Linked DNA regions of Methylobacillus flagellatus KT. Each later gene encodes a partner of the first gene's protein in a complex. Links are inferred from orthologs where the notes say so. Each region holds a gene or a part of one and is shown on either strand. Other genes may lie near its edges.

Region 1 (8,268 bases):
CGGCTTCAAGCAGCTGAGTGGGACCGTCAGTGCGGATGAAACCGGCGGCAGCCTCACGCTCAACGCGCGCAACGCGGAACTTGAGTTCAAGGATATATTGCGTTGGCCGGTGCCGGTGGACAAGCTGAGCGGCCAGGTGAAATGGAAAACCAATGGCGACAGCCCTGAGCTGCGCATCAACAACCTCAATATCGCCAACCGGCACCTCGCAGGCGCCATCAATGCCAGCTTCCAGCACAACGCCGCCACGGGTGGCAGACTGGAGCTGATCGGCAAGCTCAACCGCGTGGATGGGCAGTATGCGCGCTTCTACTATCCCGTGATGCTGGGCGAGCACACCCTCTCGTGGCTGGATAACGCCATCCTCGCCGGAAAAAGCGAGGATGTCAGTATCATCGTCAAAGGCAACATGCGCGAATTCCCCTTCGCCGACAACAAGAACAGCCTGTTCCAGGTCAAAGCCAAGATTCATGACGGCGAACTCAGGTTCTCCCCGGAGTGGCCCAAGATCGAGAATATCGCCCTCGATATGCTTTTCGAAAGCAACCGCATGGAATTGAATGCCAGCAAGGGCAGCACGTTAGGTACCGACATCACCAAGAGCAAGGTTGTGATCACCAACCTAGCATCGCACCAGCCTGTCGTGAGCATCGCGAGCGAAGGCCAAGGCCCGGTCAGCCACGGCATCCAGTATCTCAACTCCAGCCCGCTGATCAAGATCACGGGCGGCTTCACCGAGGGACTGCAAGCCAGCGGTACCGGCAAGCTGGCATTGAATCTGCAGATTCCGCTGCATGACGCCAACGCGACCAAGGTCAAGGGCAGCTACACCATCACCAACGGTAGCCTCGCAAGCGAGGACATCCCGCCGTTAAGCCGCATCAACGGCAAACTGGACTTCACGGAACATGGCGTGAGCGGCCAGAACATAAGCACCTGGGTGTACGGCGGACCGGCGCAGGTCAGCCTCAGCACAGGCAAGGACAAGGCCATCCACATTACGGCCCACGGGCAGGTCAGTGATGCCGGGTTGCGCGCCAGTTTTGGCAATGGCATTTTCTCCCGCATCTTCGGCACCGCCGACTGGCAGGGCAATATCGTTGTCAGCCCGAACGGCGTCAATCTCGTCATCGACTCCAACCTGCAGGGCATGACATCCAGCCTGCCCTTCCCGCTCAACAAGGCCATGAACGACAATGTGCCCCTGCATATCGAGAAAAAACAGCCCACCCCCAGCCAGGACAACATCACCATCCAATATGGCAACAACCTTGGCGCCTTGTTTGTCCGTACCAAGCAAGGCGACGGCAGCTGGAAGTTGGAGCGTGGAGATATCGCCTTCAATGCTGCACCTTCGCTCCCCCAGCAAGCGGGCATCAGGATACATGGCAAGATAGACCATCTGGATATCGATGAATGGCGGGCGCTGGCCATCGCGACCAAGGAAAGCAGTCAGCAATCTGGTCATGGCGTGGATATCCGCAATATTGACCTGTACATCAGCAAGCTGGACGTATTCGACCGCCGCATCAATGACCTCAACCTCGCTGCCACCGCGATCAAGGATGGCTGGCAGGCGCAGGCACAAAGCAAGGAAATGATTGGCGATATCCAGTGGCTGAGTCATGGGAACGGCAAGGTGCTGGCCCGCCTCAAGCGCTTGAGCATCCCATCTTCGACACCAGACACAGCCATGCTGCGCACCCAGGGACAATTCAGCCAGCAAAGCAATGTCAATGAGTACCCCTCGCTGGATATCGTCGCCGACAGTTTCGAATATGGCCCGAAGCAGCTAGGGAAACTCGAGCTGCTCGCCAACGAGCACAACAATGACTGGAGCATAGAGAAACTGCGCATCTCATCCCCGGAAAGCGAGTTGAATGCCGAAGGCGAATGGCACAACTGGAAGCGCTCCCCCAACACCCGCCTCAATATCAACTGGAAAATCAGCAACGTAGGCAAGACGTTGGAACGATTCGGTTATCCCAACGCCATCAGGGATGGCTCGGCCAACCTCACGGGCCAGCTCAAGTGGCCGGGTAGCCCGCATGATTTCGAAACGACTAAACTGAGTGGCAATCTCCAGCTCGATGTCCGCAAGGGGCAGATACTCAAGATACAGCCCGGCGTAGGCCGTCTGTTCAGCGTGCTGACATTGCAGAACCTGCCGCGCCGCCTCACTTTCGATTTCCGCGATGTCTTCAGCAGCGGCTTTGCCTTCGACAAGATCAGCGCCAGCGTGCGCATCGATGAAGGCATCATGCGCAGCGACGATTTCCGCCTGGAAGGTCCCACCGCCCTGGTGCAAATGACCGGGGAAACCAACCTGCAGAAGGAAACCCAGCATATCAAGGTCAAGGTAACGCCCTATGTCAGCGACAGCCTCTCGATTGCCGCGCTGGCAGGCGGCCCTGTCGTGGGTGCAGCCACCTACCTCGCGCAGAAGCTGCTGAAAGACCCACTGAACCAGATCGCATCTTCGGAGTACGAGTTCGTCGGCACCTGGGACAACCCGGTGGAAGTCGAGGCGGGCAGCAGGCGCGAAAATGCCGACCAGACACCCATGCTGCCAGGGAGATGACAACCGGCACTTACAAATGCAACAAACCAAGCTGACAATTCATAGTCCGTCCGGAATCACGAACCATGGCCATCAAATCAAGAGAAAAAGTTGCCAAGAGCAAGAACAAGAACTCCATCCCTGGCATTCACCGCATTGCCGCCATCCAGATGGCCTCAGGGCCCTACGTCGCAGCCAATCTGAGCGAGGCGGAGCGCCTGATCGAAATTGCCGTCAACATGGGGGCCAGGTTAATCGCCTTGCCGGAATACTTTGCCATCATGGGTCTCAAGGATACCGACAAGGTCGCCGTCCGGGAAAAGGAAGGCAGCGGCCCCATCCAGCGCTTTCTTTCGAAGACGGCCAAGAAACACCAGGTCTGGATCATCGGCGGCTCGGTACCGCTGGAATGCGGGAACCCGGATAAGGTGCGCAACACCTGCCTGGTTTTCGACGACAGGGGCAAACAAGTGGCACGCTACGATAAAATCCACCTGTTCGGATTCGAGAAAGGCGACGAGCATTACCAGGAAAAGAAAACCATAGAGCCTGGAAACAAGGTAGTGACCGTAGACACGCCTTTTGGCAAGCTCGGGCTTTCCATTTGTTATGACCTGCGCTTTCCCGAGCTATACCGCGCCATGGGGGAAGTCGACATCATTGCCGTGCCATCGGCCTTTACCGAGACGACAGGCAAAGCGCATTGGGAAACGTTGGTGCGGGCGCGTGCAATCGAGAACCTCTGCTACGTCATTGCACCAGGCCAGGGCGGTTATCATGCATCCGGGCGTGAGACACATGGCAACAGCATGATCGTGGATCCGTGGGGCGTCGTGCAGGACAGGCTGCCGCGCGGCTCAGGCATCGTGATTTCCTCCATCAATACCGCCTACCTGAAAAGTCTGCGCAAGAGCCTGCCAGCATTAAAACACCGCAAGCTTTGAAAAGGCATGCGCTTCCGCCGTGGTCGCCTTGACTTCTTGAATCACTTGCAGGGACTGTGCACCGTCTCCCATGAGGATCTGCACGCGACATTCCTAAAACCAGGCTGTCGTGCTTGAAAAAGCAGCCAATCGCCGCCATTTACAGAAAATACTTATATTCCGCCATCTCAGCTGGCTGTTATGATGGCGTCAATGCAACCTTGAAGATGTAATGCCATGAAACCCGATACATTACCGACCGCCTCCAGTCCTGCCACCGACTCGCATTTCCATACCGCGACCGAAGCCTTGCTTCGTCCCAGCGGACTGGATATCGGACATTTGCAGGGCGTGATCGGCAACATCATGTCGCACCAGGTGGATTACGCCGACCTGTATTTTCAATACAGCCGGGCAGAAAGCTGGGGGCTGGAAGAAGGACAGGTCAAGTCGGGACATTTCAGCATCGACCAAGGCGTCGGCGTACGCGCAGTGAGCGGCGAGAAAACCGCGTTCGCCTACTCTGATGACATCAGCCTGCCCGCGCTGAAACAGGCAGCGAATGCCGCTCGCGCAATTGCAGCACTTGGCGAAGAAAGACAGGGCCAGGCCGTACAGCGCGTCAATGCTCCCCAACTCTATCTGCCGCAAGACCCGATTGCGTCGCTGGGCGCCGAAGCCAAGGTCAGGCTGCTGGAGCGCCTGGAACTGTACGCCCGCAAGGCGGATCCGCGCATCACCCAGGTCATGGCCTCGATTGCGGGCGAGTATGAGGTGGTCATGGTAGCGCGCCATGATGGCGTCATGGCGGCGGACGTGCGCCCGTTGGTACGTCTTTCCATCCAGGTAATCGCCGAGCAGAACGGCAGGCGTGAACAGGGCTCCGCCGGCGGCGGCGGGCGCTTCGACTATCGCTATTTCACTGACGAAGTACTACAGGACTACGCACAGAAAGCCGTACACCAGGCATTGGTGAACCTGGAAGCCCGTCCTGCTCCTGCTGGCAGCATGACTGTCGTGCTCGGGCCAGGCTGGCCCGGCATCCTGCTTCATGAGGCGATCGGACACGGGCTGGAGGGAGACTTCAACCGCAAGGGCAGTTCCGCCTTCAGCAATGCGATCGGCCAGCAGGTCGCCGCCAAGGGCCTTACCGTGGTGGATGACGGCACCATCATCAACCGCCGGGGCTCGCTCAACATCGACGATGAAGGGAACCCGACCCAGCGCACCGTGCTGATCGAGGATGGCATCCTGCGCGGCTACCTTCAGGACAGCCTCAATGCCCGTCTCATGAACATGCCGCTCACCGGCAACGCGCGTCGTGAATCCTACGCCCACATCCCCATGCCGCGCATGACCAACACCTACATGCTCAACGGCAACATGGCGCCCGAGGAAATCATCAAGTCGGTGAAGAGAGGCCTGTATGCCACCAACTTCGGCGGCGGCCAGGTGGATATCACCAGCGGCAAGTTCGTGTTTTCCGCAGCCGAAGCGTGGATGATCGAGGACGGCAAGCTCGCCTATCCGGTCAAGGGCGCGACCTTGATCGGTAATGGCCCGGACGTGCTCACGCGCGTATCCATGATCGGCAACGACATGGCCCTGGATAGCGGCGTCGGCACCTGTGGCAAGGAAGGCCAGAGCGTCCCGGTCGGCGTTGGCCAGCCCACCCTGCGCATTGACGGCTTGACGGTGGGTGGAACGGTTTAATATGATGGTGCCGAAGGTTACCGCCTTCTCCCCCTATTCCAAGCAGAACGGAAGTCCCGACCACGAGAAAGGAACCGAAATGGCTACACCCAAGAGCACCACTGCAAAGAAACCTGCCACTACCCGCGCCGCGGCGGCTAAACCAGCGGCAGCCCCCAAGAAGACCACGACCCCCAGAAAGAGCAGTTCAAGCAAAACTAAGGCCGTTGCGCCCTCCTCCCAGATCAGCGCGGAAGAGCGCTACCGCATGGTGGAAGTAGCCGCTTATTTTCTTGCCGAACGCAATGGCTTTGCGGGCAGCCCGGTAGAATACTGGACGGCAGCCGAGGCCCAGATCGACAAGCTGCTCAGCAAGTAGCACGCAATTTTGCACTTCAGGCCCCAGCTTGTCCGCGAGCGGACAGCCTGGCGTGCCACTTGTCATATCCCGCCATCATCACGCCAGACGCCAGTATTCGCGTACCTGGCAAGCGAAAAGGCTATAATAGGCCGTTTATCCAATCCCTCACGGCAAAGCAATGCAGTTTTCCCTGCCCATTCCGGCACCCGGCCAAACGAGCCGGATCAATCCCCTGACGCCCGGCACCGATAGCCTGGCACTCGCACAACTCGCCACCCACCGTGCAGAGACTTCTGCCAAGGCGCCTATCGTTGTGGTCACCTCCAACGCTTTCGATGCACAACGCCTACTGGAAGAAATTCCCTGGTATGCGCCGCAGCTACGCGTGCACCTGCTGCCGGACTGGGAAACCTTGCCCTACGACCACTTCTCGCCGCACCCGGACCTGATTTCCGAGCGGCTGGCAACCCTGTACCAGATCAGCCAGAACAGCTGCGACATCGTGCTCGTGCCGATATCGACAGCACTGTTGCGCTTACCGCCCAAGGCCTACCTGGCAGCCCATACTTTCATCTTGAAAAAGGGACAGACCCTGGACATTGAGGCCTTGCGCAACCAATGTGCCAATGCCGGCTACCACCATGTCAGCCAGGTCATGGGTCCCGGGGAGTTCAGCGTGCGTGGCGGGCTGATCGACCTGTTCCCGATGGGCAGCGCCCTGCCTTATCGTCTGGACCTGTTCGATGACGAGATCGAGACTATCCGTACGTTCGATGTCGATACCCAGCGCAGCCTGTATCCGGTTGCCGATATCCGCTTGCTGCCGGCCAAGGAATTTCCACTGGATGAAGCCGGTATCGCGCGCTTCCGCCAGAGTTTTCGTGAAATGTTCGAGGGAGATCCCTCGCGCAGCCGTATTTACAAGGATGTTTCCAAAGGCATCGCCAGTGGCGGTATCGAATGGTATCTACCCCTGTTTTTCGAACAGACCGCGACACTGCTGGATTATGTGCCTGCTGACGCCCTGTTGTGCCTGCACGGCAACCTCGACCTGGCATCGCAGGCCTTCTGGCATGATGCGCAATCACGTTACCGCCAGCTGGCGCATGACCCCGAGCGCCCCATCCTCAAGCCAGAAACCTTGCTGATCAAGGCTGAGGAGTTCTTCAGCCAAAGCCACGCCTGGGCCAGGATGCAGCTCAGCCTGGATAATGACAGCAAGCTTCCGGCGCTGGAGGTAGAGCGCCGCTCGGAGCAGCCCCTGCATAAACTGAAGGACTACATCCGCCGCTTCAAGGGCCGCATCCTCATTGCCGCAGAAAGCCTGGGACGCCGCGAAACCATGGCGCAGCTGTTTCACGACCACGGCATCTCCTATGAAACCTCCGAGGACTGGCAATCCTTCCAGGCAGGCACCGCTCCTGTCATGCTCGGCATCAGTCCCTTGCATGGCGGTTTCAGGGTCGACGACATCACCGTCATTACCGAAGCCGAGCTCTACGCCAACACTGTCCGCCAGCAGCGCCGCCGCGACAAGGAAAAGCAGCGCAATACGGAAGGCATGCTCAAGGATCTCTCCGAGCTTCGCGAGCACGACCCGGTCGTGCATGAACAGCACGGGGTAGGTCGCTACCGCGGCCTGGTCAATATCGACTTCGGCGAAGGCGAAACCGAATTCCTGTTGCTCGAATACGCCGGTGACGACAAGCTCTACGTCCCGGTCTCACAGTTGTTCCTGATCTCGCGCTACTCCGGCGGCCCGCCGGAATCCGCGCCGTTGCACCGCCTGGGCAGCGGCCATTGGGAAAAGGCCAAGAAGAAGGCCCTCAAGCAGGTACGCGACACCGCTGCCGAACTGCTCAACCTCTACGCCCAGCGTGCGGCGCGCAAAGGCCATGCCTTCAAACTCGGCCTGCATGACTACGAGGCATTTGCCGAGGGGTTTCCCTTCGAGGAAACCGCCGACCAGCTTGCCGCGATCGAAGCCGTCATCAGCGACATGCAGTCCGGTCGTCCCATGGACCGACTGGTCTGTGGTGATGTCGGCTTCGGCAAGACGGAAGTGGCCTTGCGCGCCGCCTTCGTCGCCGTCATGGGTGGCAGGCAGGTAGCCGTGCTGGTGCCGACAACGCTATTGGCGGAACAACATTTCCACAACTTCAGCGACCGCTTTGCCGACTGGCCGGTCAAGATCACCGAAATCTCCCGCTTCCGCACCGCCAAGGAACAGGCACAGGCATTGAAGGGCCTGGAGGATGGCAGTATCGATATCGTCATCGGTACCCACCGCCTAATCCAGAAAGACGTCAAGTTCAAGAACCTCGGCCTGGTCATTCTCGATGAAGAACACCGCTTCGGCGTTCGCCAGAAGGAACAACTCAAGGCCATGCGCGCCGAGGTGGATGTCCTGACGCTGACCGCCACACCGATCCCACGTACATTGTCCATGGCCATGGAAGGCCTGCGCGAATTCTCGGTCATCGCCACGCCACCGCAGAAGCGGCTGGCGATCAAGACCTTCGCCACCCATTATTCCGAAGGCATCATTCGCGAGGCTGCCATGCGCGAGTTCAAGCGCGGCGGACAAGTGTACTTCCTGCATAACGAAGTGGACACCATCTTCGTCATGAAGGAAAAGCTGGAGAAAATCCTGCCCGAGGCCCGCATCGGCATCGCCCATGGACAGCTGCGCGAGCGCGAGCTGGAACATGTGATGCGCGACTTCTACCAGC
Region 2 (5,528 bases), 1.3 Mb from region 1 along the record:
GAATGGACTAGGTCGATATCTCTTGCATCATTGCCTAATCCTATTTATCACCTATCTTAAACAGGCCTTATCCTGCAAAATCATCGTCGTTTCATTAATAGATGGCAGTGCTGAGATGCCCCATACACAACCCGACCTGTCGCGGCAGGCAGAAATGTCCGAATTGATCCAACAACTGGCCCCACACGAAGGCCATACCCGCTCGCTGCTCGACGGCGTGCGCCTGATGCGTGCCGACCGACCCCTGGGACGTACGCCGGTACTGTACGAACCGAGCATCGTCATCGTCTGCCAGGGCCACAAGCGTGGCTACCTGGCCGACCGGGTCTACCACTACGATCCTCAGCACTACCTGGTGCTGTCGGTACCGCTGCCCTTCTCCAGCGAAACCGATGCCAGCCCCGAGGAGCCCCTGCTGGCGGTATCCGTGCGGCTGGACATGACGGCCGTGGCCGATCTGGTCATCGAGGTCGATCAACAGGCCAGCCCGGTGCCTGCCGCCCCTGCGGGCATCGTTTCAACGCCATTGGATGCCACACTGGCAGATACCACGGTGCGCCTGCTGCGGGCCTTGCGCTCAACACTGGAAGCGCGGGTGCTGGGCCCGGCCATCGTGCGGGAACTATGCTTTCGCGTGCTGCTTGGCGAGCAAGGCGGCGCCATCCGCGCCGCGCTGGCCAACCACGGCAACTTCGGTCGCATCGCGCGCGTGCTGCGGCGCATCCACAACGACTACGCCCAGCCGCTGGACGTGGACACGCTGGCGCGCGAAGCGGGGCTGAGCGTGCCGGCCTTCCATGCGCATTTCAAGGCCGTGGCTGCCACCTCCCCCATCCAGTACATCAAGTCGGTGCGGCTGCACCAGGCACGGCTGATGATGATTCGCGACAATGTGACCGCGGCGGGCGCCGCAGCCCGCGTCGGCTACGAAAGCCCTTCGCAGTTCAATCGTGAGTTCAAGCGGCTGTTTGGCCGCAGCCCCGGCGAGGAAGCACGTGAAATGCGTTCGGCCTTTGCCTTGATGGAGCCGGCTCAGCTTGAGGCGGCCGCAGCGACCCACTGATGGCTAATACGGTTGCATGGCGAGGGTAGATGGGCGTTGTTTGAGAGCGCTGAGATGCAGACAAGGGCTTGCAAGGGCCGCGTACCGAGCTTTCGGCTCATGCTGATCCCTGAGCCGGCTTGAACAGGCGAAGCGAGATCATGTGCGATATCCAGCCGGCGGCCGAGCCGACCATGCCCTCAGTTAACAATTACGCGAGGCTTTGCATGGAGGATTCCAGATGGACGGCGAACCAGGCAACCAGGCCCAGAAAGTAACCGAGCAGGCTGTTCAGGATCGGCAGGCTGCGTAGAATATGATGGACGCGCCCAAGTTCTTGATAGACCTGATGTGGCGGGCTTGGGCACAGTCCAGCGAAGTGCCGGGCTGGAGTCATCGCCCCCCGTAAGGACCAGGGACTTACGCTACGCCGTCGGATCGGTGAACGAATGATAATCCTGCAGGCGCTCCACTTCTTCGCGCGCTCCCATCATCACCGCCACACGTTGATGCAGACCCGCAGGCTCCACATCCAGGATGCGCCTGTGCCCAGTCGTAGCAAGCCCTCCTGCCTGCTCTACCAGCAAGCTCATGGGATTGGCCTCGTAAAGAAGGCGCAGGCGACCACCCCTTCCTACAGCGCGGCTGTCCAGCGGATAGAGAAATACACCTCCCCGCACCAACAAGCGATGGACCTCCGCGACCATGGTAGCGACCCAACGCATATTAAAATCCTTGCCGCGCGGACCGCTGCTGCCCGCAATGCATTCTGCGATATAGCGCTGCACCGGCGGCTGCCAGAAGCGCTGGTTGGACATGTTAATCGCAAATTCCTCAGTGCTGGCGGCGATGGTCAGGCCGGGGTGCGTCAAATAGAACTCGCCCTGGTCAGGATCCAGGGTAAAGCCATGTACGCCATGCCCCATCGTCAACACCAGCATGGTAGAGGTGCCGTACAACGCATAACCGGCAGCCAGCTGCCGACTGCCGGCCTGCAGGAACGAGGCTTCGTCTACCGAGCCTTCTGGCGCGGGCAAGATGGAGAAAATGCTGCCGACGGAGAGATTGAGGTTGACATTGGACGACCCATCCAGAGGGTCGAATACCAACAGGTATTTGCCCTGCTTTCCGGCAAACACCTGCGCCTGCGCCATTTCCTCGGAAGCGACAGCCGCGACATGAGGCTGCTTTGACGCCATCGCAGTGAAAATGTCGTTGCTGATCACGTCCAGCGCTTTTTGCTCCTCACCCTGCACATTCTCGCGACCAGCACTTCCCATATTGCCCCGCAATGCACCATATCTGATTTCACGGGCTACCGCTTGGCAGGTGGCTGCGATATCCTGTATCAGCGTCAGGACATTATCGGCAACGGCATGTTGCCTTTCCTGCTGGACCAGAAATTCCGAAAGCTTCAGCATGTTTTCCTACATCCTTTTCATAAGGTCGACACAATCTCTCCAACGACGACACTGAGTTGCCAATCGACGGGAAGTTGTTTCATTTTTGCAACTGTCGCACTGGCTAGCGCCCGACTTATGTTGAATTCAATAGACAACTAAAAATCGCTCGGTTAAAGTGAATTCCGTTTGTGTCGAATTAGAGACACTCAATAATAATTTAGGACAGATGTATGCGCGTTAAATTTTCAGGGATTGCGATCAGTGTCGCAGTTGCGCTCAGCATGGCAGGCTGTGCGACCCAAGCCAATAAAGACCCACTGGAAAGTATGAACCGGGGCATTTACAAGTTCAATGATACTGCCGACAAAGCCGTTCTCAAACCAATCGCAGGCGCATACAAGGCAGTCCTGCCGAGCCCGATCCGCACGGGCGTCAACAACTTCTTCACAAACCTCGGTACATTCACGTCGCTAGTCAACAATATTCTGCAGCTGGAACTGGGCAAGGCCATGGACAACACCGGGCGCCTGCTCATCAATTCCACTATCGGGATTGGCGGCTTGGTGGATGTTGCTTCCATGGATGGCGTGCCCAACCACAGGGCTGACTTCGGCCAGACCCTGGGCAAATGGGGCGTGGGTAGCGGCGCCTACCTGGTGCTGCCTTTCCTCGGCCCGAGCACATTGCGCGATACGGCAGGCCTGACAATCGATACGCTTTACTTCGATCCGATCCAATATACCAACCATGTGCGCGAGCGCAACCAGCTGCGCATGTTGAGCTTCATTGACTTGCGCTCACAGTATTTGCCAGCCAGCGACCTGATCGACGATGCCGCATTGGATCCTTACATCTTTATGCGCGAGGCCTACCTGGAGCGCAGGCATCAGTTCGTCACCGGCGAGGCATCGTCATTCGATGATTTCGACGACGATGACGAGGAAGTAACGCCGCCAGAGCCCCAATAAATCATTGCGACACCCAATGAAAAAGCCACGCACCGCGTGGCTTTTTCATTTAAGGCAACATGAATCAGGAAAACTATTCGCCGCTTGCCACCGTCATGCGCTCGATGAGGATGGAACCTGTCTGCTTCGACCCCTGCACCAGCACATCATTACCCACCGCCACGATATTCATGAACATTTCAGCCAGATTGCCCGCAATCGTGATTTCCTCGACCGGGTAGGCAATCACGCCATTCTCCACCCAGAACCCTGCCGCACCGCGGGAATAATCTCCCGTGACCATATTAATCCCATGCCCGAGCAACTCAGTCACCAACAATCCCGTTCCCATAGTGTTGAGCAGGCCGGCTAGGTCAAGATCGCCATGGCGGACGACCAGGTTATGGTTGCCTCCCGCATTGCCCGTGGTCTGCATGCCGAGTTTGCGGGCAGAGTAGCTCCCGAGCATGTAGCCTTCCAGGATGCCGTTATTGATTAGTAGCCTGCCGCGGGTTGCCACGCCTTCGTTGTCAAATGGCGAGCTGGCAAGGCCTCTGGGAATATGAGGCAACTCTTCTATGCTCATGAGGGAGGACATGACCTGTTTACCGAGACTGTCCAATAAGAAGGAAGACTGACGGTACAGGCTGCCGCCGGAGATGGCGGAAACCAAGTGCGAAATCAGCCCAGATGCCAACGGGGCCTCGAAAAGAACGGGTACCTGGCAGGTCTTGATCTTGCCCGGTCCCAGCCGGCGCGCTGCGCGTTCGCCGGCGCGCAAGCCGACAGCGCGTGCCGAATCCAGGTCGCCGGGATGGCGTGCGCTGGTGTACCAATAGTCGCGCTGCATGCTGTCGCCCGACTCGGCGATCACCGAACAGCTGAGACCATGGCGCGAGCTGGGGTAGCCGGCATTGAATCCATGGCTGTTGGCATAAGAAAACAGGCCTTCGTAAGTCGAGACCGAAGCCCCCTCAGAATTGGTAATGCGCGGATCGGCAAAACGGGCCGCCTGCTCACACTCCAGCGCCAATGCCAAGGCTTCGTCTACGCTAATATCCCACGGATGGTGCAAGTCCAGATCGGGAATATCACGCGCTAACAAGGCAGGGTCGGCCAGGCCGCAGAACTCATCCTGGGCCGTGTAGCGCGCGATATTGCAAGCCGCGGCGACGGTATCCCTGAGTGCGCTGGCGCTGAGGTCCGAAGTGCTGGCATGCCCCTTTTGCTGGCCGAAATAAACCGTCACCGACATGCCTTTATCGCGGTTGTATTCGATGGTTTCGGTCTCGCCCATACGGACCGAGACATTCTGACCTATCCCCAAGCTGACTTCGGCCTCCGCCGAGCTTGCGCCCGCCACCTTTGCCAGGCGCAAGACTTCTTCACTCATGCCTTGCAGCTCATCCAGCGTGTATGAAAAGCGAGAACCATGCTCTGTCTGGTCGTTCACAGGAGTCTCTTTGCAAAAAACTGCTATCATACATCAGCATGAAACCCGACAAGACAGAAAACACCGAACATGGCATTGAGCCTGTCAGCAAAACCAAGCGCAAGGCTGAGGCCGATGCCCTGCAAGCCATCGGCGTGACATTGACCGAGCTACCAAGGGACAAGCTCAACAAGCTGGACCTACCGGAAGCCCTATTGGATGCCGTCAACGAAGCCAAGCGCATCACATCGAACGGTGCATTGCGCCGCCAGATGCAATATATTGGCCGTCTGATGCGCGATATCGATACCGACCCCATTGTCGAGCAGCTGCAACGCTGGGAAGGCTCGCACACTGAAGAAAATGCACGCTTTCACCGACTGGAGCAATGGCGTAACCGCCTGATTGAAGATGAGTCTGCGTTGTCGGAATTCATCAGTGAATTCCCCAATACGGAAGCGCAACAGGTACGCAACCTCATCCGCAATGCAAGACGCGAGCATGCTGCAGGCAAGCCGCCCAAGAGCAGCCGCGAGCTGTTCAAGTTATTGCGCAGTATTACGGAAGCGCCACCTCCCGGCACTGAACTCAGCGCTGACTGATCAGATCAGTGCCATGACAGGTGGGTAAGGCCGGCCCCGATGTGATGTCTGGCTGCCCGACACCCCCAGGCGCAAATCGATACCGAACCCACATGATTGTGC

What was found. The genes of interacting proteins can lie anywhere in the genome.
Region 2: the proteins of tldD (region 1) and pmbA are in contact, whole or in part, in a solved structure (PDB 5NJ9), measured with the Escherichia coli proteins. The link is inferred for Methylobacillus flagellatus KT from one-to-one orthologs.

Annotation. Positions count from the first base shown.
Region 1 is NC_007947.1:1,869,829-1,878,096, forward strand. Bases 2,963-5,958 are described here. They hold tldD (metalloprotease TldD), read left to right. Parts: upstream 2,963-3,720; coding sequence 3,721-5,196; downstream 5,197-5,958. Other genes in these bases: MFLA_RS08935 (carbon-nitrogen hydrolase family protein), read left to right, coding at 2,963-3,504; MFLA_RS08945 (DUF2934 domain-containing protein), read left to right, coding at 5,276-5,554; mfd (transcription-repair coupling factor), read left to right, coding at 5,715-5,958. Outside these bases: MFLA_RS08930 (YhdP family protein), read left to right, coding at 1-2,581; more of MFLA_RS08935, read left to right, coding at 2,647-2,962; more of mfd, read left to right, coding at 5,959-8,268. UniProt on the Escherichia coli protein: Metalloprotease involved in CcdA degradation. Suppresses the inhibitory activity of the carbon storage regulator (CsrA).
Region 2 is NC_007947.1:607,423-612,950, reverse strand. What follows is about bases 2,637-5,528. They hold pmbA (metalloprotease PmbA), read right to left. Parts: upstream 4,786-5,528; coding sequence 3,487-4,785; downstream 2,637-3,486. Other genes in these bases: yjgA (ribosome biogenesis factor YjgA), read left to right, coding at 4,884-5,426; MFLA_RS03000 (MlaA family lipoprotein), read left to right, coding at 2,676-3,413. Also shown: MFLA_RS03010 (AraC family transcriptional regulator), read left to right, coding at 155-1,063; MFLA_RS03005 (class 1 fructose-bisphosphatase), read right to left, coding at 1,468-2,463.